One region of the Simiduia curdlanivorans genome, then DNA from elsewhere that is predicted to be linked to it. Evidence: riboswitches for the same ligand, from Rfam matches in the RefSeq annotation. Region 1 holds a riboswitch; the other holds the start of a gene.
The links. A riboswitch is a leader RNA that binds a small molecule or an ion and turns the genes downstream of it on or off. The one in region 1 is predicted to bind thiamine pyrophosphate.

Region 2: linked by a shared signal. The riboswitch ahead of QWY82_RS07595 (TonB-dependent receptor) and the one ahead of thiO (glycine oxidase ThiO) in region 1 are both predicted to bind thiamine pyrophosphate.

Annotation. Positions count from the first base shown of each region.
Region 1 covers NZ_JAUFQG010000004.1:2,412,416-2,415,800, reverse strand. Annotated here, with positions in the region: gene xseA (exodeoxyribonuclease VII large subunit) at 1-1,405, shown strand, start outside; TPP riboswitch at 1,463-1,616, shown strand; gene thiO (glycine oxidase ThiO) at 1,667-2,800, shown strand; gene thiS (sulfur carrier protein ThiS) at 2,788-3,000, shown strand; gene QWY82_RS10675 (thiazole synthase) at 3,002-3,385, shown strand, end outside.
Region 2 covers NZ_JAUFQG010000004.1:1,689,595-1,692,979, forward strand. Annotated here, with positions in the region: gene QWY82_RS07595 (TonB-dependent receptor) at 1-2,061, opposite strand, end outside; TPP riboswitch at 2,170-2,273, opposite strand; gene QWY82_RS07600 (2-oxo acid dehydrogenase subunit E2) at 2,500-3,385, opposite strand, start outside.

The sequences.
Region 1 (3,385 bases):
CTCCATCACTGCCGATAAAAAACTCTACACCGTCAGCCAGCTGAACCGGCAGGCAAGGCAGCTACTCGAAACCCATCTTTCACTCCTTTGGGTCGAGGGAGAAATTAGCAATTACACGCGGCCTGCATCGGGGCACAGCTACTTCACTCTAAAGGACAGTGGCGCACAAATTCGCTGTGCCATGTTTAAAAATCGCAGCCTGCACTTACGCATTCAACCTAAAAACGGTGCCAAAGTACTGATTCGCGGGCGCGTCAGCCTGTACGAAGGGCGCGGCGACTATCAACTGATTGCCGAACACATGGAGGACGCCGGCCTAGGCGCCTTACAACGGGCCTTCGAAGAACTTAAAGAGCGCCTCGCACTCGAGGGCTTATTTGACCCGCGTAGAAAAAAGAAAATACCGCTACCGGCCAAGCACATCGCCATTATTACCTCGGGTACCGGTGCCGCACTGAGAGATATTCTCGCGGTATTCAAACGCCGCTGGGCCGGCCAGCCGTTAACCCTGATACCCGTGCCGGTGCAAGGTACCGACGCGGCACCGGCTATCGTCAAAGCTATTGAGATTGCCAATCAACAGGCGCAGTTCGATGTAATTTTGCTCGCCCGCGGCGGCGGCTCGCTGGAAGATTTGTGGAGTTTCAATGAAGAAAGTGTCGCGCGCGCAATTGCGCAGAGCCGACTACCCGTGGTGTGCGGCGTCGGCCATGAAACCGACACCACCATTGCCGATTACTGCGCCGATTTAAGGGCACCCACCCCCTCCGCCGCGGCCGAACTCCTATCGCCCGACGCCAGTGATTGGCTCGAGAGTTTTACCGGTTTTGGTTATCTGCTGGAAGAAGCCATGGAGCGAAAACTCAAACAACTGGCCCAAAGAACAGATTTCTATGCACACAGGCTTAACCGCTGCGAACCCAAGCTGTTACCGGCTGTGCAGCAGGTAAATCGTGCCCAACGTCAGCTGCACTTGGCTTTAAACAACGCCATAAGTCGAGCCCAAGTAAAAGCCGAACATCTCACCAGCCAGCTTCAGCAACTGCACCCGGCGCGTCAACTACAGAGTAAAAAAGTGCATTTCCAACAACTTGAAAAGCGCCTGCACAACAAAAACCCCACACGGCAAATTCATCTAGCACGAGACAGCGTTAGCTTAGCGCTGCAACAATTAAGCGACAGATTGCAACACCACCTCAACGGGCAACAACACAGCTTGCATTTACACATGCAGAGCTTGCACAACCTTAGCCCGCTGCAAACGCTGGAACGTGGCTACGCTTTAATCACCAACGACAAGGCCGAGGTTATTACCAAAGCCTCGCAACTGAAAACTGGCGAAAGAGTGCGCGCGCGTTTACACGAGGGTGAGTTTAGCGCCATTGTCGAGTCGGCAAAAACCTAAAATACTGCCCTAAATACGAATAGACCTTGCAGCCACATTCTGCGCTCTTTAAACTGCTCGCTCTTGTCGGGGCGCCCTGCTACGCACCCTCTTTTAAAACCTTGGTTTAAATGTGGTTTTAAATAGGCTTGTGCAGGGCTGAGATCAGTTCGCTGAACCCGTAGAACCTGATCAGGTTAACACCTGCGTAGGAAACAAGAGATGCCCGCCACTCGACATCTTTGTATTTCTGCGCCCATGTTTAGTTAGCAGGCAGCGCACTTGACACACTTTCAAAACGCTCAACCCCACATTGCTATTTGCGGCGCTGGCCTACTAGGCAGACTGCTCGCCTGGCGCCTGCTCCTCGAGGGCTACAAGGTTTATCTATTTGAAGCCTCAAGCTTCACCGCCTCACGCGCCGCTGCCTTTACCGCTGCCGGCATGATATCGCCGCTGAGTGAACTCGCCGTTAGCGAAAAATGCATCTACGACCTGGGACTAACATCGTTAGCGTTATGGCAGAGTTGGTTACCAGCACTCAATACAAAGCAATCTCTCTTGTCCTGTAATGGCAGCGTCGCTCTAGCCCACCCGCAAGACCACCTAGAGCTGACACAATTTTATCGAGACATAAGCCATAAACTCCAAGGTGAAACCGTAACAGCGCAATGGCTAGACGCCACGCAGTTGCGTGCCCTTGAGCCGCAGCTAAACCAGTTCAACCAAGCCATTTACCTTCCGAGCGAAGCTCATGTTGATAACAGGCAATTGTTGCCGCTGCTATTAACCTCCATTAAAAAGCTCGGCGGTATGTGCGCTGAAAACTGCCCGATCAGTTTTACCGATGGCGCCATTTGCGAGGCATCGACCTTAAATCTCAAGCAACTTAATATTGCCGACAACGTTGATTATTGGATTGACTGTCGCGGCATGGGCGCTAAATTGGCCACCGGCCCGCTGCGTGGCGTACGTGGCGAAGTGCTTTGGGTGGAAACCAAAGAAGTGTCCTTTCAGCGCCCAATTCGGCTAATGCACCCGCGCTACAAACTCTATGCCGTACCTAAACCTAAGCACCAATTCATTATTGGCGCCACGGAAATCGAAAGTGAAGATACGAGCCCCATTAGCCTGCAATCAACGCTGGAACTATCGAGCGCGCTTTACACGCTGCACCCAGCTTTTGCTGAGGCTCGAGTGATTGAAACCGACACCAATCTCCGCCCCGCCTACCCAAACAACCAGCCACAAATAACTCAAACCAATCAAGTGATGAGTATCAACGGCCTATACCGACACGGCTTTCTACTTGCGCCGGCCTTAGTCGCCGAAGCGATACAGCAACTCAAGGCGCGATTTACACCGCCATCAAAGCCCTACCACCACAAGGATAAAAATGCCTTATGCAAGAGTTAATCATTGTGCATCTCAACGGCGATAAAAAGGTAATTGAATCCAATACCCCTGTCAGTACGGCGTTAACAAAGTGGGAACTCAACCAAGGCAAGTTTGCACTAGCGATTAACAATCAGTTTTTACCGCGCTCGCAATACACAAGCTATCAACTCAAACCAAACGATTGTATCGACTTACTCACACCCGTAGCAGGAGGCTAAAATGGAGGTTTCTCAAGGTGCAAGCCAGCTAAAAAACGCCGCCCAATTACAACTCTATGGCGAATCCTTTGCGAGCCGGTTTCTAATAGGCTCAGCACTTTATCCATCGCCCGCTATCATGAGGGATGCCGTGAAAGCCAGCGCTGCAAGCTTAGTCACGCTGAGCTTACGCAGGCAAGATCCGGCCAATCGCTTGGGGCAAAATTTCTGGCAAGAAATTCAATCTTTAGGCTGCCAGCTACTTCCCAACACCGCGGGCTGCAAGAGCGCAGAAGAAGCCATTAACCTAGCGGAAATGTCTCGGGAAATTTTTAACACGGCCTGGATAAAACTCGAAGTTATTGGCGACGACTACAACTTACAGCCAGACCCCTTCGAGCTGCTA
Region 2 (3,385 bases), 720 kb from region 1:
TTGTTTGTCGGTTAAGTTGCGCCCCCATAAATACGCAGACCAATCCTGTGCTTCGTAACCGAACTTCGCGTTGAGTAAGGTGAAAGGGTTGGATTTGGAATCGTTGCTATCTGAGTAGTAAAACTCGCTCTTGCCATTGGTATTTATATTGACGAAGAAGCCATTGCCGGGGCGCAGTGTTAGGCCCGCACTGTAGGTAAGGCGTGGTGCGTGAGCGAGGTCGCGGCCGGATAAATCCACTGTGCTGCCGTATTTGTCTTGGTATTGGTAGTCGCCATACTGCGCCTGCAGATAACCGAGGCTGCCGTAAACTTCCAGCATTTCATTGATCGACCATTGGCCTTCAAATTCTGCGCCGTAATTATTCGAGCTGCCGGCATTCTCGGTAAATAAAATAAACCGTTGCGGGTTGGCGGGATCTTGTAGCGAGGCGTCAACCTGTTGATTCAGCCGCTCCATGTAGAACAGCGTTATATTGGTGCTGGCGCTACCTTCGAGCCAAAAGGACTTCAAGCCGAGTTCGTAGTTGAGCAGGGTTTCGGACTCAAATTCCTTTTTGTCAGCCAATTCGCTCGGTAGTGTCATGTTAAAACCGCCGGCTTTATAACCGCGCGCAATTCGCGCGTAAATATTTTGCGTATCCGAGAGGGATTTGGTTAGGGCTAAGTGGCCGCCCCACATAGATTCGTCTGGGGCAAACGCATCGCCATTGGAATCGGTATAATCGCTGCTTCTGGTTTCCGTGCGCAGGCCGATGGACAGCGCGTATTCATTGCCTAAGTCTGAATCAGTTTGGCCGAAGATAGCCGTGTTAGTGGCGGCGTAGTCGGAGGTTAACACTTCATCGGGGTAGGTGTTGTATTCAGAGTAGAGGTCGTTATCCTCATCCAACTTGTGCAGGTAGATGCCCGCAAGCCAAGCGGTGGAGTCGTTAAATAAACGACTGTTGTCGGTGGAGACCACCCTGAATTCTTGTGACACCGTTTTGCGCTCGGCGCTTTTATCCCACAGGTAATCGTAAACGCAGGCAATCGAATCGGTATCGTCGCCGTTGTTATTTTCATCGTAGTAATCGGTGCAGGATTTTGCCGCCCAGTAACCGGGGTTAGCCCAGTCGCCGTCGTAAGCGTGGTTGTGATCGGTATTGGTGGCGGAGGTTAAAGATGTTAACTCAACAGTGTCGCCCAACCATTTAACCTTCAGGCTGCCGGCTTGGGTTTTTTGATTGTCGACACCGGGTTTGTCCGTCAGGGTATTGAAGCCGTTGTTGTCTAAGGTCCAGGCGTCGTAGCCGTTATCGTTGTCGGCATAGAGTAGGTTTGCATCAATCTGCCATTGTTGGTTCGGCTGCCAGCGCAGTTTCACCCGGCCGGTGCGTTCATCGCGCTGGTTGCTGTCGTTTTGGTTTAGAAAATCGTTTTGGCGAAAGCCATCTTGCTGTTGGCTTTCCAGTGCCACGCGGTAGCCAAAGGTTTCAGACAGGGGGCCAGATACAACAATGCCTAAGCCTCGCTGGTTGTCATCGCCCACTGTCGCTTGGCCGCCAAATTCGAAGGTGTCGCTTGGGTCGTTGCTTTTAAGATGGATTAAGCCGGCCAGCGCATTGGCGCCAAAGCGCGTGCCTTGCGGCCCGCGCAACACTTCTACCTGCTGCAGGTCGAAGGTGCTGGCGGCCATGCCGAGGCCAGACATATCGATGTCGTCGACAATAAAGCCCACGGAGCTGTTAGGTGCGCCTTGGTAGTCTTCCTGCTCGCCCACGCCGCGTATTTGAAAGTAACGTGGTCTGCTGGTGGCACCAGACCAGTTTAGGTTGGCAATGCTATTGAGAATGTCTTCGAAGTGGCGCGCGCTTTCATCTTGCAGGGTTTGTTGGTCGATCACCGTAATGCTGGCTGGAATATCGGTGACGGCGATCGCGCGAAAGTCCGCGCTAACTAAAATTTCTTCAAGTGCCGGTGCTTGTGCGGCGGCGTGAGATGGCTGTACCAATAGCGCTACGCTGGCTGCCAGGCAGGATGTCGCAAACAATGCGCGGGTGTTAATCGAATAGTTTTTCATAGGACCCCAATTTACCAACTTAAAATTGAGATCCGGCAACAAGACGTGATGTACGGGTGATTACTGCGGTGATTCGGCATTCATTGCCTGAAGAGGCGCCAGCCTGGCGGTTACCGTTTTGCCCATTCCTACGCCGGTACTAGCCGGATCAGGTTCCAGGGTTTGTCGACGACATCTCAGTTCGGTTAACCCGAACACCCCTTGGCGGCGGCCAGTGTAACATGAGCTATTTGTTTAGTACGACGGTTTTAGCAGAAACTAAAATGGCTAGGAGCCGCAAGCTGCAAGCCGCAAGCCTCAAGCCTCAAGCAAAAACGGTTCTTGCGCGTATAAAATCTCACGCAATCATAATTGCTTGCAGCTTGTAGGGGCAGGCCATCCTGCTTGCAGCTTGCAGCTTGCAGCTTGCGGCTTGTAGCGCCCCCCGCCTTGCAGCTCTTACCGCATCGCCATCAACATACTCGCCGGGTCTTCCAAAAACTCCTTCCAGCGATTACAGAAGCGCGCGATGGTGCCGCCGTCGATGACGCGGTGATCGCCAGACCAGCTGACGGTCATAATCTTGCGGGCTTCCACCTCGCCTTTGGCATTAAAGCGCGGCAGCTCTTGCATTTTGCCGAGCGCCACAATCGCCACTTCCGGTTTGTTAATAATCGGTGTAGCTGCGGTACCGCCAATGGCGCCGACGTTTGAAATGGTGATGCTGCCGCCTTTCAATGTCTCTGGGCTAACGCGGCCTGAGCGGGCGCTGTCGGTGAGTGCCGAAATTTCCTGTGCCAATTCCAAGATGCTGAGGTTTTGCACATTTTTAACATTGGGCACCAGCAGGCCGACTTTAGAATCCACCGCCATGCCGATGTTGTGAGCGCTCAAATAGGTTAGCTCGGTGCAGTCGCTGTTGAGCCGGCTATTGAGTACCGGAAATTCTGTAATCGCCAGTGATAGCGCCTTCATAAACAGCGGCATCATGGTGATTTTCACATCTGGGTATTTGGCTTTTAACTGTAAGCGCAAGTTCACCAAGTCGGTGATATCAATTTCATCCATGTAGGTGAAGTGGGGAATAGTGCTGACCGATTCTTGCATGGCGCGCGCCATCACCGCTTTCACGCCTTTGATGGGCTCAACCCGATCGGCGGCGACTGGCCTGCCCGCGGTTGCACTCGCGCTCGATGTTGATGCACTGCTGGCACCGGCGAGGAAGTTGAGCATATCTTCTTTCAAGACGCGGCCATTTTTTCCCGTGGCGGGCACGTTGGCGAGGTCGACGCTGTTTTCTCGCGCGAGCCTGCGCACAGCTGGCGTGGTGAGCGCGCGCGAGGTG